4 regions of the Pectobacterium peruviense genome follow, and region 3 is predicted to be linked to each of the others. Evidence: predicted binding sites of a transcription regulator. Region 3 holds the regulator's gene; each other region holds the start of a gene.
What was found. The regulator LexA, encoded in region 3, represses DNA repair genes until DNA is damaged. The targets are predictions, from matches to a motif close to TNCTGTATGTACATACAGNA.

Region 1 (8,114 bases), 1.5 Mb from region 3:
AGCGTTTGCAGCTTCCGCGCCAGCGCCGGAATGGCATCAAAGAACTCACGCGCTTCTTCAATGGTCATATCCAGCACTTCATGGATACCTTTGCCCTTGTATTTAATTTCCAGCGTTTCGCGGTTATAGCGCTTGCCTTTGCACTGGTCACACGGCACATAGACATCCGGCAGGAAGTGCATTTCTACCTTGATCACGCCGTCGCCCTGACAGGCTTCGCAGCGTCCACCGCGCACGTTAAAGCTGAAACGGCCGGGGTTATAACCACGGGTACGAGATTCCGGCACACCGGCAAACAGCTCGCGAATCGGCGTGAAAATGCCAGTGTAGGTTGCAGGGTTCGAGCGCGGCGTACGACCGATCGGGCTTTGATCGATATCGATCACTTTGTCGAAATGCTCCAGCCCCTGAATTTCACGGTAAGCGGCAGGTTCTGCCAGCGTTGCGCCGTTCAACTGGCGCTGCGCCAGTGGGAACAAGGTATCGTTGATGAGCGTAGATTTACCCGACCCAGACACACCGGTGATGCAGGTAAACAGGCCAACCGGCAGCGTCAGCGTGACGTCTTTCAGGTTGTTGCCCTTCGCGCCGATCAGCTTCAGCACTTTGGTTGGATCCGCAGGTACGCGATGCTTCGGTATTTCAATCTTGCGTTTGCCGCTAAGGAATTGACCCGTCAGCGAACCCGACACCGCCATAATCTCGTCCATCGTGCCTTCGGCGACAATCTGCCCGCCGTGCACACCCGCACCGGGGCCGATATCAATCACATGGTCGGCAGCACGAATCGCGTCTTCATCGTGTTCCACCACAATAACGGTATTGCCCAGATCGCGCAGATGAACCAACGTTTCCAACAGGCGCTCGTTGTCGCGCTGGTGCAAACCAATGGACGGCTCATCCAGCACGTACATGACGCCAACCAGCCCAGCGCCGATCTGACTTGCCAGACGAATACGCTGCGCCTCACCGCCGGACAGCGTTTCCGCCGAACGGGAAAGCGACAAATAGTTCAGCCCGACATTCACCAGAAACTTCAGCCGATCGCCAATCTCTTTCAGCACTTTCTCGGCGATTTGGGCGCGCTGCCCACTGAGCTTCATGTTCTTGAAAAACGTCATCGCATGGCCGATGCTCATATCGGAAATCTGCGGCAGCGTGGTCTGTTCGACAAACACGTTACGCGCTTCTTCACGCAGACGCGTCCCGCCGCAGCTGGCACAGGAACGGTTGCTGATGAATTTCGCCAGCTCTTCACGCACCGCCGTGGATTCCGTCTCTTTATAGCGACGCTCCATGTTGTGCAGCACGCCTTCAAACGGATGACGACGCACGGAGGTGTCGCCGCGATCGTTGATATATTTGAATTCGACGTTCTCTTTACCGGAGCCGTACAGAATCACTTTCTGCACTGCGGCGCTCAGTCCCTCAAACGGGGCATCTACGTCAAATTTGTAGTGCTCCGCCAGTGAGCGCAGCATCTGGAAATAGTAGAAATTGCGGCGATCCCAACCGCGAATCGCGCCGCCCGCTAGAGATAGCTCTGCGTTTTGCACCACGCGAGCCGGATCGAAGAACTGCTGCACGCCCAGACCATCACAGCTTGGGCACGCCCCCGCGGGATTGTTGAACGAGAACATACGCGGTTCCAGTTCGTGCATGCTGTAGCCACACACCGGACAGGCAAAGTTCGCCGAGAACAGCAGTTCAGGCTGCGTTGGATCGTCCATATCGGCCACGACTACGCTACCACCGGACAAATCCAGCGCGGTTTCAAACGACTCTGCCAGCCGCTGTGCCAGATCTTCTCGCACTTTAAAGCGATCGACGACAACTTCGATGGTGTGTTTTTTCTGTAGTTCCAGCTTCGGCGGATCGGACAGATCGCACACTTCACCGTCGATACGAGCACGGATATAGCCCTGTGAGGCCAAGTTTTCCAGCGTCTTGCTGTGCTCACCTTTGCGATCTTTCACAATCGGCGCCAGCAGCATCAGGCGTTTTCCTTCCGGCTGCGCCAGCACATTGTCCACCATCTGGCTGACGGTCTGCGCATCCAGCGGCACATCATGCTCTGGGCAGCGCGGTTCACCCACGCGAGCAAACAGCAGGCGCAGGTAGTCATGAATTTCGGTAATCGTCCCGACCGTAGAGCGTGGGTTGTGTGAAGTGGATTTCTGCTCGATAGAAATGGCGGGCGACAGCCCTTCTATATGATCGACATCCGGTTTTTCCATCAGCGACAAAAACTGACGGGCATAGGCGGAGAGGGATTCCACATAGCGTCGCTGCCCTTCGGCATACAGCGTGTCAAACGCCAGCGATGACTTACCCGAACCAGACAGACCGGTGATTACGATCAGTTTGTCACGGGGGATTATCAGATTGATATTCTTGAGATTATGGGTACGAGCACCACGAACTTCGATCTTATCCATTCACACACTTCCCGGAATAAAAACGGTTTGTCATCGTCTCCCGAACGGAGAGAACCGGTACGAAACGAACAATTATGGCACAAAAAAAACTGAATGAATATCCAGTATTAAACCCGTTTACTTTTGCAAACGCTGCAAATCTGACTTTCATTTCTGAAGCTATTTCGCAGGTATGACATAGAGTTTTCCACATGGTAAGATTGATCGTTTAGACTTAGAAAATAAATCTACCGATTCATCAGGAGAGACGAGCATGGCCAGCAGAGGCGTTAATAAAGTGATTCTTGTCGGGAATCTGGGTCAAGACCCGGAAGTCCGCTATATGCCGAATGGTGGTGCAGTTGCCAACATCACGCTGGCTACGTCGGAAAGCTGGCGTGACAAGCAAACCGGTGAGCAGAAAGAGAAGACCGAATGGCACCGTGTGGTTCTGTTCGGCAAACTGGCAGAAGTCGCGGGCGAATACCTGCGTAAAGGCTCTCAGGTCTACATTGAAGGCGCACTGCAAACCCGTAAATGGGCCGATCAGGCTGGCGTAGAGCGTTACACCACCGAAGTGGTCGTTAACGTCGGCGGCACCATGCAGATGTTAGGTGGACGTCAGGGCGGCGGCGCACCAGCAGGCGGTGGCAATGCAGGTGGCGGTCAACAGCAAGGCGGTTGGGGTCAACCTCAACAACCGCAGGGCGGCAACCAGTTCAGTGGCGGTGCGCAAGCTCAACAGCGCCCAGCTCAGAACTCGTCTTCCTCACAAAATAATGCTCCGGCACAAAGCAACGAACCACCAATGGATTTCGACGACGACATTCCTTTCTAAGGCTAACCTTAGAGATTATTGTCAATAATTCCATTATAAGCCTCCGATTTATCGGAGGCTTTTCATTTTATAGCGTACAGGAAAGTCACCAGTAAACAATCAACCAAGGAAATCATCACATCATGTGCGTTTCGTGCTCATCGAGATAATCAGAGCACAATCTGTACAGTTATTTCTCCATCGCTGCCGAAAAATAGCAGCGCCTCATCAATGAGGAATAAACGCTATATATGGAGATATAACGTATGGACAAAAATAGTGCACACCGCACCGCTAACAAAAACCTATCCCAAAACACCGCCAATAAGGCACCCTCGCCATCTTCTGGCAACGCGACAACCGATTATTCTTTGCCACCAAACACTTCTTTCAGGCTCGCAGCACTTGCTGTCACCGTCTCAGGTTTGCTTTTTTCTTCATCTACGCTAATGGCGGCAGAAACGGCAGAGACTGCCGATTTAGTTTTACGTAACGGCAATATTTACACCGTCAATCAAGGTCAGCCGTGGGCAGAAGCTGTTGCAGTACGTGATGGTCGCTACGTTTTCATCGGTTCAAATGCACAGGCAGCAGAGTTTATCGGCCCGAAAACGCAGGTGGTTGATCTCAACGGCAGCATGGCAATGCCGGGCATTAATGATGTCCACGCTCATCCGTTAGACGGTGGCTATGAAGATATTTACTCCTGTAATTTCTCACAAACAAGCTCACTGGATGACATGCTGAGCCAGGTCAGTGAATGCGCGCAAAAAGCCGGACCGGGAGAATGGGTGATCGGTTCTGCCTGGGGCAGCCCACGTATGGCGGAGCTTTCTACCGCTGAAGCGCTGGCGAAATTGGATAAAATCAGCAACGGGCGTCCGGTCATTCTGCGTGATGATTCTTACCATAACCGCTGGATTAACAGCGAAGCGATGCGTCTGGCCGCTATCACCGCGCAGTCCGTTAGCCCAGCCGGTGGCGTCATTGTTAAAGATTCAAAAACAGGCGAGCCAACCGGCCTGTTGCAAGAATTCCCCGCGTTCCAACATGTGCAAAGTCTGGTCCCCGTACGCACGGAAGAGCAACGGCTGACATCAGGGCGCGGAGCCGCCAAAACGATGGTGTCGTTAGGTATTACTGGCGTGCAGGAAGCGGTTAGCTCAGAAGTCAATCTGCGCATCTGGAGCAAGATTGACCGGGCAGAAGGTCTGCCTCTGCGTATTATCGGCTCGATCGTCTCCACTCCGCTGTTGGATGAAGGCGCTGCGGGTCTGGAGCTGGTTGCCAGACGTGATGTCTACCGCACCACAAACTTCTTCCCCGATCGTTTTAAATTTGTTTTGGATGGTGTTCCACCAGCTCATACCGCAAAGCTGATTGAGCCCTATCTGCCAACTCAGGCACACGGCGCTCACTATCACGGCGATACCCACTACACCACCGAGCAAGTCGTTGAGATCCTCTCCAAGCTAGATAAACAAGGGATTTCTACCAAGCTTCATGCTGCGGGAGATGGTTCACTCCGTCTGGCGCTGGATGCCGTTGAGCAAGTGCGTAAAATTAATGGGTCAAATGGCCCGATGCATCAAATCGCGCATACGCATTTGATCTCACCGCAAGATATGCCACGCTTCGCACAGTTGCGAGTTGCCGCCGATCTCTCGCCGATGCTGTGGTTTCCTTCCGATATGACAAACGCCAGCGTCGTGACCATTGGCGAAGAGCGTATGAAGGATTTTGTCCCCACGGTTAAATTGCTACGTTCTGGTGCGGTGGTCGCTGGCGGTTCTGACTGGCCAGCGGGTGGCCCAACGCCATCTCCCTGGATCGGAATTGAAGGGCTGGTGACGCGGCAGAATCCGCTGGGTGATGCGCCCGGAACACTGGCTCCCGAAGAGGCCGTCGATCTGCCTGAAGCAATTCGTATCTATACCATCAATAGCGCGAAAGCGATGGGCATAGAGAAAGAAACGGGATCGGTTGAGCTGGGTAAATCCGCCGATTTGATCGTGTTGGATCGCCATTTGTTTAACGTCCCGATCAAACAGGTTCATCGTGCCAACGTGGTCAAAACGTATTTCAAAGGTCAGCTCGTCCATTCAGCGCCAGAGAAATCCTAATGCGCGGCGCTGTCAGTAACATGAGATAAATATCAGGGGCGTCGATGCGGACGCCTCTTTAATCCCGCCTTCACTTTCTCCTAATTGGTCTGCACCTCTCTTAATAAGTGGAGGGGTATATCCGTCTATTTCATTGCTATAAATACCAACCTGATTTTCAGTACCTGTCGCCTAACAACATGAGAGTAAAAATGATGAATTCAGATCAGGAAATTATGGTTAACCCCGTTGAGTCAGATGATTACGATCAATGGCTGCCCTATTGGAAAAGTTATCAAACGTTCTATAACGTCCAGCTTACCGATGAAGTGACGGAAACAACCTGGGATCGTTTTTTTAAAGCGGATATTCCCGTGCACTGCGCCGTGGCAAGAGAAGGTTTACGCATTATCGGCTTCGTACACTTTGTTTTTCACGATTCCACATGGGGCGTAAACCGCTATTGTTACCTTGAGGATCTTTTTGTTGATCCCACCGAGCGCGGCAAAAACGTGGGGAAAAAACTTATTGAGTACGTGAGAGAAAAGGCGCAAGAAAAGCACTGCGATCGCCTGTATTGGCATACTCAGGAAACCAATAAAACAGCGCAGCGTCTTTATGATTGGGTTGCGGAAAAACCGGGTGTTATCGAATATAGAATGCCGCTTTAATTATCAAACATTCGGCAGTAAAGTGACGCGTCGAAAACACCGTATATATAACCTAAATAATTCGAGTTTCAGGAAGGCGGCAAGAGAAGGAATCCCGATGAGCTTACTCAGGTAAGTGATTCGGGTGAGTGAACGCAGCCAACGCACATGCAACTTGAAGTATGACGGGTATAAATGGATTTATAAAATGAACTACCAATCAACCCCCCTTTTTATCTACACCGTCAGGATCTTTTTTACGATTTGCCTCTGTGGCGCGCTGGCAGTTGCCGGTATCAGCGCCCCGGTCTTCTACCTTCTGGCGATGAAACTGGCTTACCCCGTCATCCTCTCTCTGCGATTACACAGTCTGAGTGAAAAAGGCATCGCTTTCTTGCCTAAGGAAAAGAGCGAATGGATGGTCTATGTACACGGTATCCCCGTGCGAGAAACCAGAACATCATTGACCAATCCGTATTTCTTTAGCGCCGAAAGCATCAGGACGTTTTCCCTACGAGCCTACACAGGAAAGCTGTTGATTCAGATCTGCGCCGTCATCTTGTTGGTGCAACAGGCTATGGCAATCAACTGGCCGTGGCTTTATCTTGGCGTGATTATTGTCGCGCTGTGGTTTGCTTATGCGCTTGCCATGACCGTGATTGAGCTCGTTTCAATTATGAGAGATCGCTGGTTTATCGAGAAACTCATCTCTCCCAGCCAAAGTGAGTGGTACGGCGGATATATCGATTTCCGCGACTACCGTGTCGCGGTTTTTGAACGACTGCTGTCACTGAAATAGCATCCTGCCTATTTCAGTCGCCGTACTGATTCTCAGACTCCCACCAGCCCCGCCCGTTCGGCGCGTTGGGCAATACAGTGATAACGTCATTTGCTGCGCCTGCAAAGCAGGCTCCATACCTTATTGGCGCATGCCGATCGCCAAACGATTAAAGGCACTCATCAGCGCGACAGCAAAGCTCAAATCGGCGATCTCTGCATCGCTGAAATGCGCCTTCAGCGGTTCGAAATCTTCATCAGGCGCGTGGCTACGAGCCACATCCACAAGCGATTCAGTCCAGGCTAGCGCCACACGTTCGCGTTCATTGAACTGCTCGCTCACACGCCAGCCAGCTAGGCTGTCCAGCTTAGCATCCGGCACGCCATCAGCACGCAGAGCCGACGCATGCATCTCCAGGCAGAAAGCACAGCCATTAATTTGCGAAACACGCAGATAGACCAATTCGATCAGTTGTTTTCCAAGGCTGCTCTTGTTCAGAGCTTTCTTGGCAATGCCGAACCCTCGATAGGCTTCTGCCGAAAGGGTTTGGTAGGGCAAGCGAAGCGTACTCATAGAAGATCTCCAATAAGAAATGAAAGAACGAGAAAATAAGTCAGCGCATGGTGTGTCTGAGCCCATGTTTCAACCGTCGGGGTAACCCGACCTTGCCACCCAGAGTGACCGCAAAGCAGTGGGTTCATGGCTCTTCACACCTATAGCGCTTGGCTGAAATGCAGGCCTTTGGAAAGTAAGCCCTGACGAAAATAGAAGCGTTGCGCCAGCGCATTGCTCAAGGCCGTATCGAGCACCAGATGAGCACAGTTTTGCCGCTGCGCTTCCTCGCGCATTGCCTCGATCAGCTGACCGCCAAGCCCCTGATCGCGGACACCTACAGCAGCCACAAGATCATCAACATAGAGGAATCGGCCATACAATAGATTTTCCTGAACGCGGTAACCCACCAACCCCATGACCAGATCGTCCTGCCATGCCGCCAGCAGACGATAGCCTTGCCCAGCTTGACGACGGGCCTGCGCAGTGAATGTGGCTGCATCAGGAAGATGAGGCCGCAGCTCCCGCATAACATCGAAGCAAGCCAGGTAGTCCTGATCACTCTCAATGAGGCTTAATCGAAAGGTGCTCATGCCAATCTCCTTGTAATGAAGCCAGTATGTTAGGAAAATCATGACCCACAAGAAAGGTGCAAGAATTGAGTAAATGAATGGGGCATAACGTATGGACATGCAGCAACTAAAGCCAAGCAGGGAACACGATGCACCGCTCTATTTACAGCTGTATCGACGCTACCGAGACGCTATTACCGCCGGAAAACTTCATCCAGGCGATCGC
Region 2 (8,114 bases), 400 kb from region 3:
ATATTTTGCCGCCTGCACAAAACGAGTGGCTGGCGCAGATCCGCAGTCAGAGCGCGGTGCCGCTGGCTACGGGAGAGTTGTTTAACAACCCGGCCGAGTGGCAAAATCTGGTGATTAACCGTCAGGTTGATTTCATGCGCTGCCATGTCTCACAAATTGGCGGAATTACGCCAGCGCTGAAGCTGGGTGCATTCTGTCAGAACTTTGGCGTTCGGTTAGCGTGGCACTGTCCGCCGGATATGACGCCCATCGGCGCGGCGGTCAACATCCACCTCAATATCCACCTGCACAACGCCGCGATTCAGGAATTTGTTGCTTACCCGGACAATACCCGCAAGGTCTTCCCGCAGGCGGTCGAACCGGAGAATGGCTATCTGTACCCGATTGAGCGCCCCGGTATTGGCGTTGGTATCGATCTGGACGCGGCGCGGCAGTTCCCCGTGGTGTATCGTCCGCACGAGTGGACGCAGAGTCGCCTGCCAGATGGCACGATGCATACGCCTTGAGTCGCTTACGGCGACTGGCGGAAGGCCAGGTTATCGAGGTTTAAGGGGATGACGTAGGTGCAGGTGTAATCTATATCGATGATATCGCTCGATTCGTACACGCGCCCGCCCTGTAAAATTCCGCGATTAAGAATATGCATCGCCGCCGTGCCTTTCTTGCAGCCCAACAGCTCAGCCTGTGCTTTAGTGACGTTAACCGCCTGATAATGTGTCAGGTAGTGTGAAATCGCATAGCCCTTGCTGAGCACATACTGCTGAATCGAGCCTTCAATAATCTTCTGGCTCATATCCGGGAAATCTGCGGCAGGCATTTTCGATATTTCGATCTGCACCTTGCGGTTATCGACATAACGTAAGCGGCTGAATTCCCAGATGAACGCATTGTCGCTGATAGCAAATACCTGCTGCTCCTCTCGGTTCGGCAGGCGTTTATGTAGGCTAAGCAGGCGGGATGAAATCTGAGTAAATTTCTTTTCGGTAATCGAGTTATAAACCAGCGGGTTGCTGCGCACACCCTGATTAATGAAATTACCCGATCCTTGCACCATATGGATCGCGCCGATGCTGGCGAGCTTCTCCAGCGCCTGACGAATAGTGAAGCGCGATACGCCGTATTCTTCCGCCAACTGGCGTTCCGGCGGCAGCTTTTCCGGGAGTGGATCGGTGTGCTGATAGATTTTGCTCAGTAAATCCTGTGCGATGAAATCTTTCTTTTTCATGAGCTATCTCAAAATGGCCCTGCCAGCGTGGCTGACAGGGCCGCTTTCATCGGGTCAGTGGTGGCAGAAGTGATGAATAACCTGCGAAATCAGTTCCCGCGTCGGTTTGATAAACGCGGTATCAATATATTCATCCGGCTGATGCGCCTGTTCAATCGATCCTGGCCCCAAGACTAGCGTTGGGCACAGCGTCTGAATAAACGGCGCTTCGGTGCAGTAGTTCACAATTTCCGTTTTCGTCCCCAGCAGATTCTCCACGACTGATATCAGACGGTGATCGGGCGGACACTCATAGCCAGGAATCGGCGGATGCAGTTCGCTGATGGTCAACCGACCCGGCCAGCGTTGGCTGACGGGCTCAAGCGCTTCTGACAGCAGTCCGTCGAGATCGTTAAGCGTAATGCCTGGCAGCGGACGGATATCCATATGCAGTTCACAGCAGCCGCAGATACGGTTGGCTGCATCGCCGCCGTGAATGTGGCCGAGGTTCATCGTCGGGTAGGGAATATGGAAAATCGGGTTGTGATAGCGTTCTTGTAAGGTATTGCGCAGCACCAACAGGTGCGAAATCGCTTCGTGCATCAGTTCAATCGCGTTCACGCCGCGCGAAGGATCGCTGGAATGGCCGGACTGCCCCTGAATACGGATCGCATTGGACATATGCCCTTTGTGGGCGCGCACCGGTTGCAGCGAAGTGGGTTCGCCGATGATGGCGCAGTCCGGGCGAATCTGCGTGGATTCGGAGAAATACTTGGCGCCAGCCATTGTCGTTTCTTCATCCGCCGTCGCCAGCACGTAGAGTGGTTTCGTGAGTTTAGTTGGATCGATATCGCGCAGGGCATCCAGAATAAAAGCAAAGAACCCTTTCATATCCGCGGTGCCCAAACCGTACAGCTTGTTGTCGTGTTCCGTCAGCGTGAAGGGGTCGCGCGTCCACCGACCGTCGTCGAACGGAACGGTGTCGGTGTGCCCTGCCAACAATAAGCCACCTTTTCCTTCACCAATCCGCGCCAGCATATTAAATTTATTAAGGGTGCCGGGGACCGGTTGAACTTCAACATGGAAGCCGATATCGCCGAACCAGCCTGCCAGCAGGTTGATTAAGGTATGATTACTTTGATCGAGCGCGCTGTCGGTAGCACTGATGGATGGTGTGGCGATCAATGCCCGATATAGCTCAATAAAAGGGGGTAAATTCATCTTCACTGTTGACAGCCTCTGGTTAGGATAGTATCAATATTCATGCATTTATTTTGAATAAAAATACAATATTGCTCGGCGAAAGGAAACCCAAAGGTACGGCGATGGCGATTCGTCACTTTCACTGAGTTTCGCGGGTGAACAGCGTACCGACGCTGGTGAACCCTGTTACCTGTTCCATAGATAAATAAGAAGGTATACGGATCCCATGCTGAATACGCTGATTGTTGGTGCAAGTGGTTATACCGGCGCTGAGCTTGCGCTCTACCTGAACCGTCACCCACAGATGAACATAACCGCTTTGATGGTTTCTGCGCAAAGTGTCGATGCAGGAAAATTGATTTCTGATTTACATCCGCAGCTCAAAGGCATCATCGATGTACCGGTAAAACCGCTGACCGATGCTGAAGAAGCGGCGAAAGGCGTGGATGTTGTTTTTCTGGCGACCGACCACAAAGTCAGCCACGATCTGGCCCCGATTTTTCTGGCGGCAGGCTGCACTGTTTTTGATTTGTCCGGCGCGTTCCGCGTACAGGATGCTGAATTTTATCGCCGCTATTATGGCTTCGAACATCAGCACACCGACTGGCTGGAAAAAGCGGTTTACGGGCTGGCGGAATGGCGCGCTGAAAGCGTAAAACAGGCACAGCTGATTGCCGTGCCGGGCTGTTATCCGACGGCTGCGCAGCTGGCTCTGAAACCGCTGCTTGATGCTCAACTGCTGAATCCAGCCCAGTGGCCAGTGATTAATGCCGTGAGCGGCGTGAGCGGAGCGGGGCGTAAAGCGTCACTGACCAGTAGCTTCTGTGAAGTCAGCTTGCAACCGTACGGCATTTTCAACCACCGCCATGAGCCTGAAATTTCAACACACCTCGGTACGCCAGTGATCTTCACGCCGCATTTGGGCAACTTTGCCCGTGGCATTCTGGAAACTATCACCTGTCGCCTGCAACCGGGAGTAACCCAGCAGGATGTCGCCGAAGCCTATCACAACGCTTATCACGATAAGCCGCTGGTTCGCTTGTATGATAAAGGCATCCCGGCGCTGAAATCCGTTGTTGGCCTACCGTTCTGCGATATCGGTTTCGCCGTCGACGGTGAGCACCTCATCGTGGTGGCAACCGAAGATAACCTGCTGAAAGGCGCGGCGGCGCAGGCTGTGCAATGCATGAACATTCGTTTTGGTTTCCCTGAAACCCAATCGTTAATTTAATGACTACTGGTCCCGACATTTCGAGGCACGAAGCATAATGAATCCGTTAATTATCAAGTTAGGTGGCGTTTTACTGGATAGTGAAGAAGCGCTGGAGCGTCTGTTCACCGCGCTGGTGGCTTACCGTCAGGAACATCAGCGTCCGCTGGTGATTGTGCACGGCGGTGGCTGTCTGGTGGATGAGCTGATGAAGAAACTGTCGCTGCCTGTTGTGAAGAAAAACGGCCTGCGCGTCACGCCTGCCGATCAGATCGACATCATTACCGGTGCGCTGGCGGGTTCAGCCAACAAGACGCTGCTGTCATGGGCGAAAAAGCACGATATCAACGCAGTGGGCTTGTGCCTGGGCGACGGCGGTAGTACGACGGTAACGCAGTTAGATGAGTCTCTGGGCTTTGTCGGTAAAGCGGAAGCGGGATCGCCTGCGCTGCTGAACACGCTGTTGTCAGCGGGCTATCTGCCTGTTGTTAGCTCCATCGGTATTACGGCGCAGGGCGACCTGATGAACGTCAATGCCGATCAGGCGGCGACGGCGCTGGCGCAAACGCTGGGCGCGGATTTAATTCTGCTGTCTGATGTGAGCGGCATTCTGGATGGTAAAGGCCAGCGTATTGCCGAAATGACGGCGGAGAAAGCCGAGCAACTGATTGCTCAGGGCATCATCACCGACGGCATGATTGTTAAGGTTAACGCCGCGCTGGATGCCGCTCGTGCGCTGGGGCGTCCGGTTGATATCGCCAGTTGGCGTCATGCCGAGCAATTGCCTGCACTGTTTAACGGTGTGGCGATTGGCACGCGTATTCTGGCGTAAGTCGTTTCTGGGTATGGCATGATGCGATACCAACATGAATGATATTTTTAGGAGTAAGGGTTATGGCTTTGTGGGGCGGTCGGTTTAGTCAGGCAGCAGATCAGCGTTTTAAACAATTTAATGACTCACTGCGGTTTGATTACCGTCTGGCGGAACAGGACATCGTTGGTTCGATTGGCTGGTCGAAAGCGCTGGTGACGGTCAATGTGCTCAGCGAGCAGGAACAGCAACAACTGGAACAGGCGCTGAATGCGCTGCTGGTTGAGGTACAAGCCGATCCTGAGATGATCCTGCAAAGCGATGCGGAAGACATTCACAGCTGGGTTGAGCTGCGCCTGATTGAGAAAGTCGGCGATTTAGGTAAGAAATTGCATACCGGTCGTAGCCGTAACGATCAGGTCGCAACCGACCTGAAACTGTGGTGCAAGGCGCAGATTGCAGAGTTGCTGCTGTCAGTACGCCAGCTGCGTCAGGCGCTGGTTACAACGGCGGAAACGAATCAGGATGCGGTGATGCCGGGTTACACCCACTTGCAGCGCGCACAGCCGGTGACGTTTGCACATTGGTGTCTGGCTTATCATGAAATGCTGGTACGTGATGAAAGCCGTCTGGAGGATACGCTGAAGCGTCTGGATGTCAGCCCGCTGGGTTGTGGCGCGCTGGCGGGAACGGCTTATCCGATTGACCGTGAGCAGTTGGCGGGCTGGCTAGGCTTTGCCTCCGCTACGCGCAACAGTCTGGATACGGTTTCCGATCGCGATCATGTGCTGGAACTGCTGTCCGATGCTTCGATCGGCATGATCCATCTGTCACGTTTTGCCGAAGATCTGATCTTCTTCAACAGCGGTGAAGCGGCGTTCGTCGAGCTGTCCGATCGTGTGACATCCGGTTCTTCTCTGATGCCACAGAAGAAAAACCCAGATGCACTGGAGCTGATCCGCGGTAAGTGCGGTCGCGTACAGGGTGCATTGACCGGCATGATGATGACGCTCAAAGGCTTGCCGCTGGCGTATAACAAAGACATGCAGGAAGACAAGGAAGGGCTGTTTGATGCGCTGGATACCTGGCACGATTGTCTGATGATGGCGGGTCTGGTGCTGGAAGGCATTCAAGTTAAACGTCCGCGCTGCAAAGAAGCCGCTGAGCAAGGCTATGCCAACTCTACAGAGCTGGCTGACTATCTGGTCGCGAAAGGCGTTCCGTTCCGTGAAGCGCACCACATCGTGGGTGAAGCGGTAGTTGAAGCCATTCGTCAGGGCAAAGCGTTGGAAGCACTGCCGCTGGCCGATCTGCAAAAATTCAGCGCCGTGATTGGCGATGACGTGTACCCGATTCTGGCGTTGCAATCCTGTCTGGATAAGCGTGCTGCACAAGGTGGTGTATCACCGCAGCAGGTTGCCAAAGCCATTAGCGATGCGAAGCAGCGTCTAGGCTAAGTCGTACTCTTCGCTAAGTTATCCCTTCCATTCCCTCAACGTTGGTGCTTCGCGTTGGGGGATTTCTTTGTTACCGCTCTGATTCTTCTGCACATTATCGTATGTCCATATTCATATGGAATGCGGCTCGCATTTTTCTACTCAGTCTATTCTCCACCAGAATTGTTTCTGGACATCCATACAGTATCATTTTACCTTGACCGACAGCGTGAAAGGCCTGCGGAGGCAAAGTGGATATCAGCATATTTTATGGTCTAGGTGGTGGTGCGGTGGGTCTGTTGATTGGGTGGTTAATTGCCAGCCTTATTCAGCAGCAGAAGCTGTCGCAGCATGATACCGAACAGCGGTTGCTGGCGCAGACATTGCAGCAGACTCAACAGTCACTCAGTGAGCAGCAGCAGGCAAAGCAGCAGGACGAACAACGACTGCGGCAAAACGAGCTGGAACTGCGCACGGTTCACGCTCAACTCTCCGCCAGCCATGAAAAGTTGCAACAGCTTGGTGAACTCCGCACTGAGTGCGTGCAGTTAAATCAGGAACTGCGAGCGTTGCGTGAAATCAATAGCGCGCAGGAAGCCGAGCTGCGTGAAGTTACCATTCGGCTGGAAGAAACCCGGATGGCGGCGGAAGAGAAGCAACGGCTGTTGGCAAGCAGCGAACAGCGGTTGACGACGCAGTTTGAGAATCTGGCGAACCGCATTTTTGAACACAGTGGCCGCAAGGTGGATGAGCAAAATAAGCAGAGTCTGGATACGCTGTTGACGCCGCTGCGTGAGCAACTTGATGGGTTTCGCCGTCAGGTGCAGGACAGCTTTGGTGCGGAAGCGCGCGAGCGTCACACGTTGGCGCATGAGATCCGCAATCTACAACAGCTGAACGCGCAGATGGCACACGAGGCCATCAACCTGACGAAAGCGCTGAAAGGCGACAATAAAACGCAGGGCAACTGGGGCGAAGTCGTGTTAAGCCGCGTGCTGGAAGCCTCCGGTCTGCGTGAAGGCTATGAATATCAAACACAGGTCAGCGTGCAAACGGGGACAAATAGCCGCCTGCAACCTGATGTCATCGTGCGTTTACCGCAGGGCAAAGATGTTGTGATCGATGCCAAGATGTCGCTGGTGGCCTACGAGCGCTATTTCAATAGTGATGATGACGTAGAACGTAGTGCGGCGCTGAACGAACATTTACTCTCGGTTCGCAGCCATATTCGGCAGTTGAGCAGCAAAGATTACCAGCAGCTTCCGGGGCTGCGTTCGCTAGACTACGTACTGATGTTTATTCCCGTCGAACCCGCTTTTCTGGTCGCTATCGATCGCCAGCCCGAGTTGATCAACGAGGCGCTAAAGAACAATATTATGCTGGTCAGCCCGACCACGCTGCTGGTGGCATTACGCACTATCAACAACTTATGGCGTTATGAACAACAGAGCCGCAATGCACAGCAGATCGCCGAAAAAGCCTCACGGCTGTACGATAAGCTGCGGTTGTTTGTGGATGACATGGAATCGCTGGGTCAGAGTCTGGATAAAGCGCAGGGCACTTATCGTCAGGCGATGAATAAACTTTCGTCTGGGCGTGGTAACCTTATTGGCCAAGCTGAGGGATTCCGCGTTCTGGGTGTAGAAATTAAACGCACGATCAGCCCGTCATTGGCGGAAAAAGCAACGGCCCATGAGCACGCTGAACGCGATGAATTACCGGGTTCTGTCGCTCCCGATACTGCCTCGCCGACCGTAAAAACGGAAGGTGAAGAAGGGCAGTCAGCGCACAGGAAGCTTGAAGTATGAAAGCATAAATAGGTATGAATTTCGCGGGGTTGGCTCTCATGCTATGCGAAATTAGTGCAGTGGGGTTTTTATCCGGGTCTGGTACACTCTGACCATTAATGGGTAGACCCGAAATTTGACTGAAATAGTAGGCGGATAAGATGGCAAGTGAGCAGGAGAATACGGCCGACTTTGGTTTCCGGACTGTCGCCAAGGATGAAAAAGAAGTCATGGTGGCTGAGGTTTTTCATTCTGTAGCAGCAAAGTATGACCTGATGAATGACCTGATGTCTTTTGGTATCCACCGTGTCTGGAAGCGTTTCACTATCGAATGCAGTGGTGTAAGGCGTAACCAGCGTGTTCTGGATCTTGCCGGAGGAACAGGGGATCTAACCGCCAAGTTCTCCCGTATGGTTGGGGAAGGTGGCGAAGTCATTCTGGCGGACATCAATGCCTCCATGTT
Region 3 (8,114 bases):
GTGGCGCTCTATGGCGTACGCCATCCCAGCCGCATGATTCGCTGGGGACGCCGCCTCGTCGGGCTGTGGGGGACATTCAGGCTCGTCCGCAAAACATTTGACCAACGTACGTAACCCATTCTATCGCTTCGGTTATTTTCCTTTCCTATACGACACTTTTCCTCTCACTTTTTTATCTCACTCTTGCCTAACGCGCTCACGTCATGGCAGCGCGTTCTTGCAGATTTAACCGAACATCAATTTTTCTGAAATAAAACAACAATTATACTCGCTGGTAGCGGAAATCATCTCTCTATACTATCTGCCCATAACCTGATGGCGGGCCGAGATTTCAGACAGCACCTGCTATAACAAACACAACAGGGCGACATAGCCCACAATAAAATTAATTGGAGATATGATGAAAAATTTAGAAAGCACGGCCCTACTGGTTGCACGTATCTTAATGCCGATTCTGTTTATCGTTGCAGGTTACGGTAAGTTGGGCGATGCCTATGCAGGCACACAGCAATACATGCAGGCGATGGGCGTACCGACCTTCCTGCTGCCACTGACAATTCTGCTGGAACTGGGTGGTGGTCTGGCGGTTCTGTTTGGCCTGCTGACTCGTACTGTCGCACTGTTCACCGCGGGCTTTACGCTGCTGACCGCACTGCTTTTCCACTCTAACTTTGCGGAAGGCATGAACCAACTGATGTTCATGAAAAACCTGACCATCGCGGGTGGCTACCTCCTGCTGGCTGTAACGGGTCCAGGCGCATTCAGCATCGACCGCCTGCTGGGCAAAAAGTGGTAAGACGAGCCTTCTCCGGCCTGTACTACACTTAATAGTTGAATAGCGAATACACTCAATAGCGACGGCAAGCATTCAAGGCTTGCCGTTGTTTTATCATCATTCACTAACGGGAGGATTTATGGGACAACTGGTTGACGGCGTATGGCACGATACCTGGTATGAAACCAAATCTACCGGCGGTCACTTTAAGCGTTCAGAATCGGTATTCCGCAACTGGGTAACACCCGATGGAGCCCCCGGCCTCACCGGCAAAGGCGGCTTTCCCGCCCAGTCTGGCCGTTATCATCTCTATGTTTCTCTCGCCTGCCCGTGGGCACATCGCACGCTGTTAATGCGGCAGTTGAAAGGGTTAGAGGATCACATCGCCGTTTCGGTGGTTCACCCACTCATGCTCGATCACGGCTGGACGTTCGGTACCGATTTTGAGGCCGCAACGGGTGATTCACTCTATCAGCATGAATTCCTCTATCAACTCTATTTGCACGCCAAATCAGACTATAGCGGTCGGGTAACCGTACCCGTCCTGTGGGACACCGAGCAACATACTATTGTCAGTAACGAATCCGCCGATATTATCCGCATGCTGAACAGCGCGTTTGATGGCGTAGGTGCAATAGCGGGAGATTACTACCCAGAAGCACTACGTACTCAGATTGACGAATTGAACAGCTGGATTTACGACAAGGTCAACAACGGTGTTTACAAAGCCGGTTTTGCGACGACTCAGTCAGCCTATGATGAATCTGCAACCACCGTTTTCGCTGCGTTATCCGATCTGGAAACCATACTGGCAAAACAGCGCTACCTGACTGGTGAGCAGTTAACAGAAGCCGACCTGCGGCTGTGGACGACGCTGATCCGTTTCGATCCGGTCTATCACACGCATTTTAAGTGCGATAAATATCTCCTGAGCGATTATCCAAATCTGTTCGGTTTTCTGCGTGATATTTATCAGACGCCTGGCATCGCTGAGACTGTCGATATGGCGCATATTCGTCATCACTACTATCGCAGCCACGGCACGATTAATCCTCACGGAGTGATTTCGCTGGGTCCAGAGCAAGATCTGAACCAGCCTCACCACCGTGATAGGGCGTTTGTCGATTTATACTAACGTTTGACGTAAAGCATGAAGTGTTGAGGCAAGGTGTGGCTCCACATCTTGCCTCAGAAAACGCAGGATTTAGGGCTGGTTCAGGAGTTTTGGAATTTCACGCAGGAACCAGGATTTTGCCTCGCCCATGCTGTCTCGCCGCCACGCCATAATAATCTGGCTTTCCATCTGGTGCTCTGGCCCAATCACCAGTAAACGCCCTTCTGCAATATCTTGTGCCACCATCGGATAAGGCATAGTCGCGACACCTAGCCCAGCCAGCAACGCACGCCGTTTATCATCCAGTGAACTCACCGTCAGACGCTGCTGTTTATCCAACAGTTGCACGGTCAGCACTGGACGCTCACGCGCGGTGTCCGCCATGGCAATCCCACGATATTTTACACGGATCGCATCCGACAGCGGCTCCGGCTCTTGGTGAATAGGATGTTCTGGGCTAGCAACATAAACGTTATTCATCGTGTACAGCTTGCGGGTATTCATTTCGGAAGACGCACGAAAATGCATGTCCGGCGCAATCACGATATCAGCGCGACCTTGCTCAAGACGCTCCCACGCACCCGCCAGCACTTCCGTCAGGATTGATACCTGCGTATTCGCTTTGAGCGCCAGTTTATCGATTAATGGGAAAATCCGCTGAGTCGGAATCAGAGCCTCCGTCACAATCGTCAGGTGCGTTTCCCAACCACGTGCCAGTGCTTCTGCATCCGTAGTGAGTTTATCCGCAGCTTCCAGCAGGATACGTCCGCGTTCCAGCAGCATTCGTCCGACATTCGTGAATTTAGTACGATGCCCGGAACGATCGAACAACACCACATCCAGCTCTTCTTCCAGTTTCTGCATGGTGTAGCTCAGTGCCGAAGGCACCCTACCCAGCTCGTCTGCCGCGGCGGCAAAGCTGCCACGACGATCGATCGCATCCATCACCCTCAGGGCTTCCAGCGTCAATGCTCGTTCTCTCGCCATCTTCGTACTCATTCAGGAATTTTGAATATACCGACCAGATTAACTAGCTAACAATCCAACGTCCACACAATTACTATCAGTTTAATAAATAATTCTCTGGGGGATAAAGATTATGATCACACGAAGAGCAGCGGGGCAATGCGGCCAAGCCGACTATGGCTGGTTGCAGGCACGCTATACATTCTCTTTCGGTCACTATTTTGACCCACAGTTACTGGGATATGCTTCTCTTCGCGTGCTCAATCAGGAAGTGTTGGCGCCGGGAGCCTCATTCCAGCCTCGAACCTATCCGCGTGTAGATATCCTGAACATTATTCTTCAGGGCGAAGCGGAATACCGCGACAGCAACGGCTGCCACATTCAGGCTAAAGCGGGAGATGTGCTGTTGCTCGCCACTCAGCCGAACGTCAGCTATAGCGAACATAATACCAATGCCAGTAAACCACTGACACGCTTGCAGTTATGGTTGAATGCTTGCCAGACCCGAGAGAACAGCCCGTTACAGCGTATGGGGCTGGATTCATCAAATCATACTCTACTTGCCTCACCAGAAGGCGAGCAGGATAGTCTACAACTGCGCCAGCAGGTCTGGATCCATCATGTCGATCTTCAGGCCAATGAGCAAAGCACGATCGCCCTACAGGGAAATCAGGCTTATCTCCAGTTGATCCACGGTTCCATGGCGGTGAAAGGTAGCCAGCACAGCGAAACATTACACTGTGGCGACGGAGCCTTCATCAAGGAAGAAACGACGTTGACGCTACAGGCAGAATCACCGTTGCGGGCACTGCTCATCGATCTGGTCGTGTAGTTCCTCTGTCTGTTGTCTTCGCAGGAAAACGTCACTCACTCGGCGTTTTTACTCAGTCGTGGTAAGATATCCGTCTTGTTCCTCAATGCGTCAGGGTGATATGACAATGGATTCAACCAAACAGGACAAACTTCTTGCCCAGGCTGAACAGATTTGTCAGCAGCGCGCTGTGCGTCTCACTCCACAGCGGCTAGAGGTTTTACGCCTTATGGCACAGCAGTCCGGTGCTATCAGCGCCTATGACCTGCTGGACCTACTGCGAGTTTCCGAGCCTCAGGCCAAGCCGCCGACCGTCTATCGCGCGCTGGATTTTCTGCTGGAACAAGGCTTCATTCATCGAGTCGAATCAAACAACAGCTATGTGTTGTGTCACCATATCGAAGACCACAGCCATACGTCTGCCCTTTTCATCTGCGATCGCTGTGGGCAGGTCACGGAACGTCAAACCGAAGGTGTGGAAGAAACGCTACGCAGCTTGGCACAGCAGTCTGGATTTACACTGCGTCACAGCGTTGTGGAAGCACACGGGTTGTGCGGAGGCTGTCAGGAAGTAGCGACATGCAAACAGCCGGATCATTGCGATCACGACCATACCGTTCCCATTAAAAAACGATAGCCCTGAGGGCTATCGTTCCTTTTCTGCGGAGAGACATCACGTTTGCTACCAGTGATATTTGTGATGATCTTCCCAGTGTTTAACTTCTTTCTCTGCCGCTTCCTTTTCATACCCGTAACGCTCCTGGATCCTACCCACCAGTTGGTCACGTTTACCTTCGATGACCGTCAGATCGTCATCAGTTAATTTGCCCCATTGCTCTTTCGCTTTACCTTTAAACTGTTTCCAGTTACCGCTGGCTTGGTCTTTATTCATAAGAATCTCCATACCTTAGGTGCATTGCGCATAAACGAATCGTCACGACCAACTTATGCGTCAGTTTCAGATAAATAGGCTTATTCAGTAAGTAGCATCATAAATGTATTAACCATCACGGTGTTCTTCGCCACTGTCTCCCTTGATTACTGGGTGAACCTAAATGTGATAGTTAATGATCAATCATCAAACGACCAATCAAGACAAAAATGCTTACCTTGATAAAAATTATAGTCGAATATTTTACTAAAAATAAAAAACCAAGTATCTGTAACTAGGATAGAGCAAAGAAAGGGAAAACTATCGCAAAAAAGCAGTGAAAAAACAGGCGGTAATAGGGGAGAGTAGAGAACGCAGCTAAATGTAACTAAATATATATGACTAGCAGATTAATACACAGAACATGATGCACTGATCCAGATTGGAGAGCAGTGCATCAATAACGGTTAGCTCCAGTCGCTGTTACGAATCACGCCAACCGCTAAGCCTTCTATCGAAAAACTTTGCTGACGCAGGTCAACAACGATGGGGGCGAACTCTTCATTTTCAGCGAGAAGATGCACAGTATTGCCTTGTTTTTTAAGGCGTTTAACGGTTACTTCATCTTCAATACGCGCCACGACAATCTGCCCGTTGCGCACATCTTCTGTCTTATGTACAGCTAGCAAATCGCCATCCAATATACCGATATTTTTCATCGACATACCGCTGACACGCAGCAAAAAGTCAGCGCTAGGTTTAAACATCGCAGGATCAACCTGATAACGGCATTCGATATGTTCCTGTGCCAGCAGAGGTTCACCTGCCGCCACACGCCCAACCAGAGGAATACCCGTTTCTTCTTCCATTAACAGGCGAATACCACGAGAAGCACCCGACACAATTTCAATCACGCCTTTACGCGCCAGCGCTTTCAGATGTTCTTCGGCCGCATTCGGAGAGCGAAATCCCAGTTGTTGAGCAATTTCCGCACGCGTTGGCGGCATTCCGGTTTGCGCAATATGATCGCGGATCAGGTCATAAACCTGCTGCTGCCTTGCTGTTAATACTTTCATTCCGCCCCCTGGTTGTTTATACAGTCTTGCTGTGAGTATATACAGGTAAGGCACAATTGGGAATCGGGATATAGGCAAAGCCCCTGACTTTTATTCATTTATGCGCACCGTCAAGCAAAATGTTGCCAGAGGATGCTGCCCCATACGACAGCAGCCAACAAGATGGCAACAAAGACAGCCGCCGACCCGATATCTTTCGCCCGGCCGGATAATTCGTGATGCTCGAGACCAATGCGGTCGACGACGGCTTCAATAGCGCTGTTGGCCAGTTCAAACAACATAATCAATACTACAGACCCAATCAGCAGCAGTTTTTCGACCAGCGTCACTGGCAATAAACAAGCAATAATGACGCCGACAATCGTCAGTATCGTTTCCTGACGAAACGCCGCCTCATGCTGCCACGCCTGCTTCAGCCCCTTAAAGGAATAACCGGTAGCCTTGATAATCCGGGTCATCCCCGTTGCTTTATTCATTTATCCTCCATTATTTAGACTCTAAATAATTCCAGTTTCAGGCAGGCGGCAAGAGAGGGACAAATTCGTCGGGAACGAATTTGACCAGCCAACGGCTGGCCTCTGGTGAGAGACGGGATGTCTCTCATTTCATCCCGATGAGCTTACTCAGGTAAGTGATTCGGGTGACTAAACGCTGCCAACGCACATGCAACTTGAAGTATGACGAGTATATGCAAAATAGTTCGCATTTTAACGCACCTGCGTTGTCTCATCACCACAGATCTCCGGCGCAGTTTCTGGTATCCTTGCGGCGAATTGCTAACAAGAGGCTCCACGTTGTTATGTCAGGTTGGCGTAAAATTTATTATAAATTATTGAATCTCCCGCTGAAACTGCTGGTGAAAAGTAAAGTTATTCCCGCAGATCCCGTGGTCGAGTTGGGGTTAGATCCCTCACGTCCTATACTCTATGTTCTGCCTTATAACTCTCAGGCAGATCTATTGACGCTACGCACGAAATGTCTGGCATTGGGCTTACCCGATCCTTCGCAATCGTTCGAATTCAATGGCGTCGAACTCCCTAGCCACGTCTTTATTAATGACGGGCCGCGCGTCTTCCGTTATTACGTTCCCAAGCAGAAATCCGTCAAGCTGTTCCACGATTATCTGGACCTGCACCGCGCCAATCCAGATTTAGACGTACAGATGGTGCCTGTTTCCGTGATGTTTGGGCGCTCTCCTGGTCGGGAAGGTCACTCTCAGTCCACACCACACCTGCGATTGCTCAACGGCATTGAAAAATTCTTCGCCGTCCTGTGGTTAGGCCGTGACAGCTTTGTCCGCTTCTCCAGCCCCGTGTCACTACGCTATATGGCGACCGAGCATGGCACTGACAAAACCATAGCCCACAAACTGGCACGTGTCGCACGTATGCACTTCTCTCGCCAGCGTTTGGCGGCAGTTGGCCCACGCTTACCGGTGCGTCAGGAGCTGTTTAATAAGCTGCTGGATTCAAAAGCGATCAAGAAAGCCGTTGACGATGAGGCTCGCAGTAAGAAGATTTCTCATGAGAAAGCGCAGCAAAACGCCATTGCACTCATGGAAGAAATCGCTGCCGACTTCTCCTACGAAGCGGTGCGTCTGTCAGACCGCGTATTGAGCTGGACGTGGAACCGCCTTTATCAGGGAATTAACGTCCATAACGCCGAACGCGTTCGTCAGTTGGCGCAGGATGGCCACGGCATTGTCTATGTGCCCTGCCACCGTAGCCATATGGATTATCTGCTGCTTTCCTATGTCCTGTACCATCAAGGCTTAGTACCGCCGCATATCGCTGCCGGTATCAATCTTAATTTCTGGCCAGCGGGACCGATCTTCCGCCGTCTTGGTGCGTTCTTTATTCGTCGTACCTTCAAAGGCAACAAACTCTATTCCACGATTTTCCGCGAATATCTGGGTGAGCTGTTTGCCCGGGGTTATTCGGTTGAATACTTCATGGAAGGCGGGCGTTCACGTACAGGGCGTCTTCTGGATCCCAAAACCGGTACGCTAGCCATGACCATTCAGGCCATGCTCAGAGGCGGTACGCGCCCTATCACACTGGTGCCGATTTATGTCGGTTACGAGCATGTGATGGAAGTCGGCACCTATGCAAAAGAGTTGCGCGGCGCGGTGAAGGAAAAAGAAGGCTTTATGCAGATGGTGCGCGGTTTACGTAAGCTGCGTAATCTGGGTCAAGGTTACGTGAACTTCGGCGAACCGCTCCCGCTCACAACCTATCTGAACCAACATGTACCGCAATGGCGTGATGCGATTGATCCCATCGAGGCACAGCGTCCAAGCTGGCTAACGCCGACGGTGCAGGATATCTCTATGGATATCATGGTGCGCATCAATAACGCTGCGGCAGCAAATGCGATGAACCTGTGCTCCACCGCCCTGTTAGCATCGCGCCAGCGCTCACTGACACGTGAGCAAATGCACGAACAGCTGGATTGCTACCTGCAATTGCTGCGTCAGGTTCCCTACCACAAAGATATTACAG
Region 4 (8,114 bases), 430 kb from region 3:
GTAAAACAGATGTCCAGTGGCGGCAATCCGCTACAGGCGATGATGGGCAACCTCGGCGGTTTGCAGAAAGCGATTCAGGCCGAGTGGAACAATCAGGAACTGGAGTTCCAGCGTTTCGGCAATGACGTATGTAGCCGCGTTACGTCGTTAGAAGACCAGCGCAAGAGCCTATTGCAGTCGCTGAAGTAAGCGCGCAGTAGATCTACATATATTGCTGTGCATCTACAAACATTAAAAAACCGGGCGATGCCCGGTTTTTGCGTTTACGGTGCCGGGAACGTGAAGCGGCGGTGGATGGCTTCTAGTTCATCGAGAATCTCGCCGTCCAGCGTCAGGTTCTGGCTATCCAGGTTGATTTGCAACTGTTCCAACGTGGTTGCGCCCAGCAGTGTACTGGCAACGAATGGCTGCTGACGAACAAATGCCAATGCCATCTGTGCCGGATTCAGACCGTGCTTTTGCGCCAGTGCGACATATTCGGCAACGGCTGCCTGAGCCTGCGGGCCGGTATAGCGGGTGAAGCGGCTAAATAGCGTGTTGCGGGCATCTGCGGGTTTTGCGCCATTGAGGTATTTACCCGTCAGCGTACCGAACGCCAGTGATGAATAGGCGAGAAGTTCCACGCCTTCATGCTGGCTGATTTCCGCTAAGCCAACTTCAAAACTGCGGTTCAGCAGGCTGTAGGGGTTCTGAATCGAGACGATGCGCGGCAGATCGTGTTTTTCCGCCAGATGCAGATAGCGCATCACGCCCCACGGCGTTTCGTTGGAGACACCGACGTAGCGAATTTTACCCGCACGCACCTGCTCATTCAGCGCTTCCAGCGTTTCCAGCAGCGTCACTACCGATTTGTCGTCGGTATATTGCGGTTTGTCATCAGTATATTGATAGTTCAGCTTGCCAAAGCAGTTGGTCTGGCGCTGTGGCCAATGCAACTGGTAGAGATCGATATAGTCAGTGTTCAGGCGTTGCAGGCTGGCATCCAGCGCTGCGCGGATGTTTTTCCTGTCTAATGCTTGTTGCGGGCGAATGCTGTGATCGTTTCCGCGCACAGGGCCGGAAACTTTGCTCGCCACGATCAATTTTTCACGTCCGCCACGGGATTTCAGCCAGGAACCGATATAGCTTTCGGTTAACCCCTGTGTTTCTGGGCGAGGAGGAACGGCGTACATTTCTGCTGTGTCAATCAGGTTAACACCTGCGGCAATGGCGTGATCTAACTGAGCATGAGCGTCAGCTTCGCTGTTCTGTTCGCCAAAGGTCATCGTACCAAGACCCAGCACGCTCACTTCTAAAGAACTATGGGGAATACAGTGATATTGCATTGCCAGCTTCCTTATGTCTGAAAATAGCAGGCGCATTTCCCATCATCTCCGCATGATTTGCTGCGATTCCAATGAGTTTGGGAAGACACACCTGAATTCGACTATAACGAAGCCGTGACGAGTGGGGAAGTCTCTTCTGTTATCCCTTTCGGATTATTCTTGATAGTACTACCCGATGTGAGGTGATCGTTTCGAGTTGGCTGCGATCTCAACGCTGCACGATCTGGGAGACTTGGTCGCTGTTTATTTGTTTCTGGTTACCTTGCTCATCGGTATAGCTAAGTAAGCCAGTATCTTTATCTAACACAGGTTTCCCCTGTGTCAGGAGCATTTGCCCCTCTTTTGTCGCCATCACATAGTTACTGGAACAACCCACAAGGGTGAATAATAACGCCAGTGTTACCGCCATTTTCATCCGTTTTTTCATCATATCAACCTGTTAATAAATGCAAAATCTAAAGTGAGTCTAGCAAATGGTCGCGGGGGATAACGTAGGAATAATGGAAAAAATGCGTATAGAGGGAATTAATGTTGTGTAATCAGGCGGCAGGTTGCCGCCTGATGATGACGTCTTTATCGATAAAGCGCGTTATGCGGCGATTAGTGCGCCGTTTTTTCTTTCTTACTACGTAACAGGTTCAATGCCTCGACTGACATCGAGAAGAACATGGCGAAGTAGATATAGCCTTTTGGTACGTGAACGTCGAAGCTTTCCAGAATCAGTGTGAACCCGACAAGGATCAGGAATGATAAGGCCAGCATTTTGACGGACGGATGGCGTTCAACAAACTCGCCGATAGGGCGTGCGGAGAACATCATCACGAGAACGGCGATAATCACGGCAGCCATCATAATAAACAGATGGTCAGACAGGCCGACGGCAGTGATCACCGAATCCAGGCTGAAGATAATATCCAACATCATGATCTGCACGATCGCACCAAAGAAAGAGTATGTCTTGGAGGTATGATCTTCTGAACCGCCTTCGACCGTTTCGTGAATTTCCATGCTGGACTTCCAGATCAGGAAAAGCCCTCCGAAGAACAGAATCAGATCGCGTGTGGAAATTTCATTGCCTGCTACGGTAAACAGCGGGTCGGTTAGACGCATTACCCAAGCGATAGACGCGAGTAGCCCCAAACGCATAAACATTGCACCCATCAGACCGATACGGCGAGCTTTGTTTTGCTGGGCTTTAGGTAATTTGGCGACAACGAGGGACAGGAAAATAATGTTATCGATCCCAAGAACGATTTCCAGAATAGTCAGCGTTCCCAATGCCAACCATGCGTTCGGATCAACAATCCAATCAAACATTATATCAATACACCTTAAACGAAACGTAAACGATATTATACTCTGCCAGCTCGGTGCGTAGGCAAGTGAAAGTGTGATGTCGTGAAAAGATACTCGTCATACTTCAAGTTGCATGTGCGCTGGCGTCCCTTTTTGCTCTGGGTCGGCGTCAGGCGTTTCCCTGAGTCGTATTCCTTTGTCGCACGATATGCGGCATATGGCATATCGTGGGGTCTATAAGGCTAGTGTACGATGAAGCGCCATGCTGATGAAGTATCATGCTAATAGAACATAGCGCTAATGAAACATGATGATAATGACATTCAGTTGCTGAGCTGCATAAAGTGGCGGGCCAGTAGCGGAGCGGTAAAGGTTTTTTTCAGGTAAAACCCGCGCGGTAAGGTCAAAATCGGTTGACCAAACTCGCCAATGGCCTCTGTTAATGCTCGACTGTTTGCCGCTTTGGGGCGTAATTGCAGTACTTCGCCATGTCGGGCGGTGATGCTTTCTACCCGGCCAAGCACAATCAGGTCCATCAACTCTTCCCAGTCACAGCGCAGCTGTTCTTCCTCTTCTTCATTCGGGCTCCAGATCAGCGGCGAGCCAACACGCCGTTCTCCCAGCGGAATGTGACGCGAACCTTCCACCGGAATCCACAGTACCCGAGCGAGCTTGTGTCGTACGTGGCTGCTTTCCCACGTTACGCCGCTATTACCTGTTAACGGAGCGACGCAGACGAAGGTGGTTTCAAGCGGTTTACCCTGTTCATCAATAGGGATGGTTTTTAGCTCGACACCAATTTCAGGGAAATCCTGCTCGGGTTTGCTGCCTGCGCTCGCACCTAGAAAACGTTCCAGCAAGATGCCAATCCAGCCTTTATCGCGTTTCAGATTGGCGGGAAGGGGCAGGAGAGCGATGTCCGCTAATTCCGCAAGATTATAGCCTGCGAGGGACTGTGCACGTTGTAGCAACGCTTGTTCATTTTGCGGCGCAGCCGTGTGGACCGAGGGTGAATTCATAGCGTATCGCTCGATATTTTTTCGCTCAAAAAAAATACAACAAATGGAAAATACAAATGTACAACCTGCAAGGTTGTGGAGAGAAACAATAATAGCATGATTCGTAGCGTTTTTTTTCAGTGTGATGGCGATCACTGAACGCAGTTTTACAAACTGTGCACGTATAGCCACCGACAATGAACAGGATCTTACACTAGGTTATCCACAGATTTCTTGGATAACCCACGTAAACATGGATTACTGGTTCCATTTACAGCCTTGACTCACAGCATTTTTGCTGTGTTTGCCTATTTATTGCCTGAGTTTGAAACATTCCCTGTGGATAAAATCGGCATAGTGCGATCTTTCGCCAATCTTGCATTGTATGCCATTTGAACAAAAATAAAGGGGTAGTCATTTCAATTAAAAAGGTTTGTAATTTTATGAATAAAAAGAATTATTTTTTAATTGTTAGTGGTTTTTTTTCTTTGTGGAAAATGAGTTTTACTCACTTCTTCATGGGTTCTGCACAAAGATGTCCACAGAAAAAGTGAATAAACTGCAGGTTATAGCCTTTACATGTTTATAACTTCGATCTTATCTGTGGGTTATCTTACTTTTATTAGTATCACATGCTTTCTAAGCAGTGGTTTACCGCCTGACGGGAGTGTGAAACAATCAGGTCATCTTTGCATTGATGTTTATTGAGGTAGTCCGGTGATCGATGATGATGGCTACCGCCCAAACGTTGGTATTGTAATTTGTAATCGGCAGGGACAGGTGATGTGGGCCCGGCGCTATGGTCAGCACTCATGGCAATTTCCACAGGGGGGAATTAACCCCGGTGAAAGTCCCGAGCAAGCGATGTTCCGCGAACTGTTTGAAGAAGTCGGGTTAAGAAAAAAGGATGTGCGCGTGTTGGCATCTACCCGTAACTGGTTACGCTATAAATTACCAAAGCGTTTGGTGCGTTGGGATACAAAACCGGTCTGTATCGGCCAAAAGCAGAAATGGTTTTTGCTACAGTTGATGTGTAATGAGTCGGATATCAATATGCAGAGCAGCGGCACGCCGGAATTTGATGGCTGGCGCTGGGTGAGTTACTGGTATCCGGTACGTCAGGTCGTCTCTTTTAAGCGAGATGTTTATCGTCGCGTGATGAAGGAATTTATCAGCCCGGTGATACTGCTTCAGGAGAGTGTTGCGGCTCGGGTGGCGACTCCATCCGGTCCCCGGCGAAAAAGAGGGTAATTCAGGCACATTATGCTCACGCGCTTGCGAGAAATTGTCGAAAATGTTGCGGCAACGGCCCGCCTTAGTGATGCGCTGGACATTCTGGTCAATGAGACCTGTCAGGCTATGGACACGGAAGTCTGTTCCATTTATCTGGCCGATCACGATCGTCAATGCTATTACCTGATGGCGACGCGCGGGTTGAAAAAGCCGCGTGGTCGCTCGGTTACGCTGGCATTTGGGCAAGGCATCGTCGGGCTGGTCGGGCAACGTGCTGAACCCATCAATCTGGCCGACGCTCGCACACATCCTAGCTTCAAATATATCCCCGCGGTCAAAGAGCAACATTTCCGTTCTTTTCTCGGTGTTCCCATTATTTACCGTCGCCACCTGTTGGGTGTGTTGGTTGTCCAGCAGCGTGAACATCGTCAGTTTGATAAAAACGAAGAATCGTTCATGGTGACGCTGGCCACGCAGATGGCCGCTATTCTTTCTCTTTCGCAGATAAAAACGCTCTTTGGCCAGTACCGCCAGACGCGCGTTAAGGCGTTGGTCGCTGCACCCGGAGTGGCGATTGCCCCCGGCTGGCAGGATTGTACCCAACCTTCTCTGGAACAGATTTTCCCCGCATCCAGTTTGGATAGCGAGCGCGAGCGTTCCCGTTTAACGCAGGCACTAGAGGAGGCGACGGCGGAGTTCCGTCGCTTCAGCAAACGCTTCAACGCTAGCGCGCAGAAAGAGAGCGCGGCGATTTTCGATTTGTATTCGCACTTGCTGAATGATGCGCGCCTCAAACGTGAACTGTTTCAGGAAGTGGATGCGGGCAACGCCGCCGAGTGGGCTGTGAAGCTGGTTATCGAGCGTTTTGCCGCACAGTTCACCAATTTGCAGGATACCTATTTACGCGAGCGCGCTGGCGATCTGCGTGCGTTAGGACAACGCCTGCTCTTTCATCTCGACGATAACGCGCAAACCATGGGGCAATGGCCTGAGCGCTTTATCCTCGTTGCGGATGAATTAACGGCCACGCTGCTCGCGGAACTGCCGCCGGAGCGGCTGGCGGGCGTCGTTGTCTATGACGGTGCTGCCAATTCGCATGCGGCGATTCTGGTTCGTGCCATGGGCATTCCTACGCTGGTTGGCGCGGACATTCAGCCTGAGCTATTGCATCAGCGACAGTTGATCATTGACGGCTATCGCGGTGAGTTGCTGGTCGATCCTGAACCGGTACTGGTGCAGGAATACCAGCGCCTGTTGACGGAAGAAAACGAGCTGACTCGTTTGGCCGAAGGCGAGATGGAGCAGCCTGCCGTGCTGAAAAGCGGTGAGCGCATTCAGGTTATGTTGAATGCAGGATTAAGCGCCGATCATGAAAAACGCTTTATCAATCAGGTTGATGGTGTTGGGCTGTACCGCACGGAAATCCCTTTTATGTTGCAAAGCGGGTTTCCGTCCGAAGATGAGCAGATGGCACAATACCAAAGCATGTTGGATCTTTATCCTACGCGCCCTGTGATGCTGCGTACGCTGGACATTGGTGCGGACAAGCCGCTGCCTTATCTGCCTATCAGCGAGGAGAATCCATGTCTTGGTTGGCGCGGGATTCGTATTACGCTCGATCAGCCTGAAATTTTTCTGATTCAGGTGCGCGCCATGCTGCGTGCTAATGCGCATATCGGTAATCTCAATATTCTGTTGCCAATGATCAGCAGCTTGGATGAAATCAGTGAGGCACGTCGCCTGATCGATCAGGCCGCTGGCGAGGTAGAAGAATTACTGGGCTTCCAGCAGCCCAAGCCGCGGATTGGGATCATGATCGAAGTGCCATCGATGCTGTTTCTGCTCCCTCATCTGGCTTCCCGTATCGATTTTGTTTCGGTTGGCACCAACGATCTGACGCAATATCTGCTGGCGGTGGATCGTAACAATGCCCATGTGGCATCGCTCTATGACAGTCTTCATCCTTCTATGTTGCAGGCGCTGAAGATGATCGCGGTCGAGTGCGAACGACATAACATTCCGCTTTCCGTGTGCGGTGAAATGGCCGGAGAAGCGCTTGGCGCATTGCTATTGACCGGGCTGGGGTATCGTTCGTTCAGTATGAACGGACGCAGCGTGGCGCGAATTAAATACCTGCTGCGCCAAATTACCTTAGCTGAATCGCAGGCGCTGGTGAAGCAATTGCTGAATGCGCAGAGTGCGACGGAAGTCCGACAGTGGGCGGCGATCTTCATGGAAGAGCGTGGGCTGGGCGGCTTGATTCGCGGCGGGCGCTAATGCGTAGCGCAGCCAACGCGCATGCAACTTGAAGTATGACGAGTATAAATGTTTTACAGAACTTTTCCCCACAGTGAGCAATGAGCACGGGCGCGTATGCTATGATTCGCCACCGCGGTTTGCAGGAACAGATTCATTCTCCTGCCTTTTGCCTATCAATGACGATCCCGAAAGCAGGGATAACACAATAAAATATGTGGTGAATGATGACGACAAGCTATCTGGCGTTTCCTCAGTTTGATCCAGTGATTTTCTCAATTGGCCCGTTGGCGCTGCACTGGTATGGGCTGATGTATCTGGTGGGTTTTGTATTTGCCATGTGGTTGGCGGTGCGTCGGGCGAATAAACCGGGTAGCGGTTGGACCAAGGATGAAGTCGAAAACCTGCTGTATATGGGGTTCCTTGGGGTCTTCGTCGGTGGGCGTCTGGGCTATGTCCTGTTTTATGCCTTCCCTTCATTTCTTGAAAATCCGCTCTATCTTTTCAAAGTCTGGGATGGCGGTATGTCGTTCCACGGCGGCTTAATGGGCGTTATCTGCGTCATGCTGTGGTTTGCTCATCGAACCAAACGCCATTTCTTCCAGGTTGCGGATTTTATTGCGCCTCTGATTCCTTTTGGGCTCGGTGCTGGCCGCTTGGGCAACTTTATCAACGGCGAACTGTGGGGGCGTGTCACGACAGATACCCCATGGGCCATGCTGTTTCCTGGCTCGCGTAGCGAAGATATGATGCTGGCTGTTAGCAACCCGCAATGGCAGACGATTTTCAATCAGTTCGGTATGCTGCCGCGTCATCCTTCCCAGCTGTATCAAATGATGCTGGAAGGCGTGGCATTGTTTATCATTCTGAACCTCTTTATTCGTAAATCTCGGCCAATGGGCAGCGTGTCGGGGCTTTTCCTTATCTGCTACGGCATGTTCAGGATTATTACCGAATTCTTCCGCCAGCCGGATGCGCAGCTGGGTCTATTTGGCGACCTTTTCAG

Region 1: a site for LexA is predicted at 2,526-2,545, ahead of uvrA (excinuclease ABC subunit UvrA). Genes of this name have one in related genera too.
Region 2: a site for LexA is predicted at 6,052-6,071, ahead of rmuC (DNA recombination protein RmuC). Genes of this name have one in related genera too.
Region 4: a site for LexA is predicted at 3,879-3,898, ahead of mutH (DNA mismatch repair endonuclease MutH). Genes of this name have one in related genera too.

What each region holds. Positions count from the first base shown of each region.
Region 1 is NZ_CP161826.1:843,255-851,368, reverse strand. Features, by position in the region: gene uvrA (excinuclease ABC subunit UvrA) at 1-2,438, opposite strand, end outside; gene DUT67_RS03815 (single-stranded DNA-binding protein) at 2,692-3,255, shown strand; gene DUT67_RS03810 (amidohydrolase) at 3,501-5,357, shown strand; gene DUT67_RS03805 (GNAT family N-acetyltransferase) at 5,549-6,007, shown strand; gene DUT67_RS03800 (hypothetical protein) at 6,195-6,785, shown strand; gene DUT67_RS03795 (carboxymuconolactone decarboxylase family protein) at 6,906-7,337, opposite strand; gene DUT67_RS03790 (GNAT family N-acetyltransferase) at 7,478-7,909, opposite strand; gene DUT67_RS03785 (PLP-dependent aminotransferase family protein) at 8,001-8,114, shown strand, end outside.
Region 2 is NZ_CP161826.1:4,666,624-4,674,737, reverse strand. Features, by position in the region: gene DUT67_RS21080 (starvation-sensing protein RspA) at 1-506, shown strand, start outside; gene DUT67_RS21075 (GntR family transcriptional regulator) at 512-1,225, opposite strand; gene argE (acetylornithine deacetylase) at 1,280-2,431, opposite strand; gene argC (N-acetyl-gamma-glutamyl-phosphate reductase) at 2,634-3,638, shown strand; gene argB (acetylglutamate kinase) at 3,676-4,449, shown strand; gene argH (argininosuccinate lyase) at 4,512-5,885, shown strand; gene rmuC (DNA recombination protein RmuC) at 6,116-7,672, shown strand; gene ubiE (bifunctional demethylmenaquinone methyltransferase/2-methoxy-6-polyprenyl-1,4-benzoquinol methylase UbiE) at 7,813-8,114, shown strand, end outside.
Region 3 is NZ_CP161826.1:4,268,146-4,276,259, forward strand. Features, by position in the region: gene DUT67_RS19195 (YqjK-like family protein) at 1-114, shown strand, start outside; gene DUT67_RS19200 (DoxX family protein) at 401-796, shown strand; gene DUT67_RS19205 (glutathione S-transferase family protein) at 915-1,910, shown strand; gene DUT67_RS19210 (LysR family transcriptional regulator) at 1,980-2,876, opposite strand; gene DUT67_RS19215 (pirin family protein) at 2,989-3,687, shown strand; gene zur (zinc uptake transcriptional repressor Zur) at 3,794-4,303, shown strand; gene DUT67_RS19225 (CsbD family protein) at 4,349-4,558, opposite strand; gene lexA (transcriptional repressor LexA) at 5,005-5,613, opposite strand; gene DUT67_RS19235 (diacylglycerol kinase) at 5,724-6,089, opposite strand; gene plsB (glycerol-3-phosphate 1-O-acyltransferase PlsB) at 6,413-8,114, shown strand, end outside.
Region 4 is NZ_CP161826.1:3,835,442-3,843,555, reverse strand. Features, by position in the region: gene DUT67_RS17325 (DUF2884 domain-containing protein) at 1-189, shown strand, start outside; gene DUT67_RS17320 (NADP(H)-dependent aldo-keto reductase) at 264-1,325, opposite strand; gene DUT67_RS17315 (YgdI/YgdR family lipoprotein) at 1,534-1,752, opposite strand; gene DUT67_RS17310 (TerC family protein) at 1,926-2,642, opposite strand; gene mutH (DNA mismatch repair endonuclease MutH) at 2,945-3,640, opposite strand; gene rppH (RNA pyrophosphohydrolase) at 4,337-4,870, shown strand; gene ptsP (phosphoenolpyruvate--protein phosphotransferase) at 4,883-7,129, shown strand; gene lgt (prolipoprotein diacylglyceryl transferase) at 7,336-8,114, shown strand, end outside.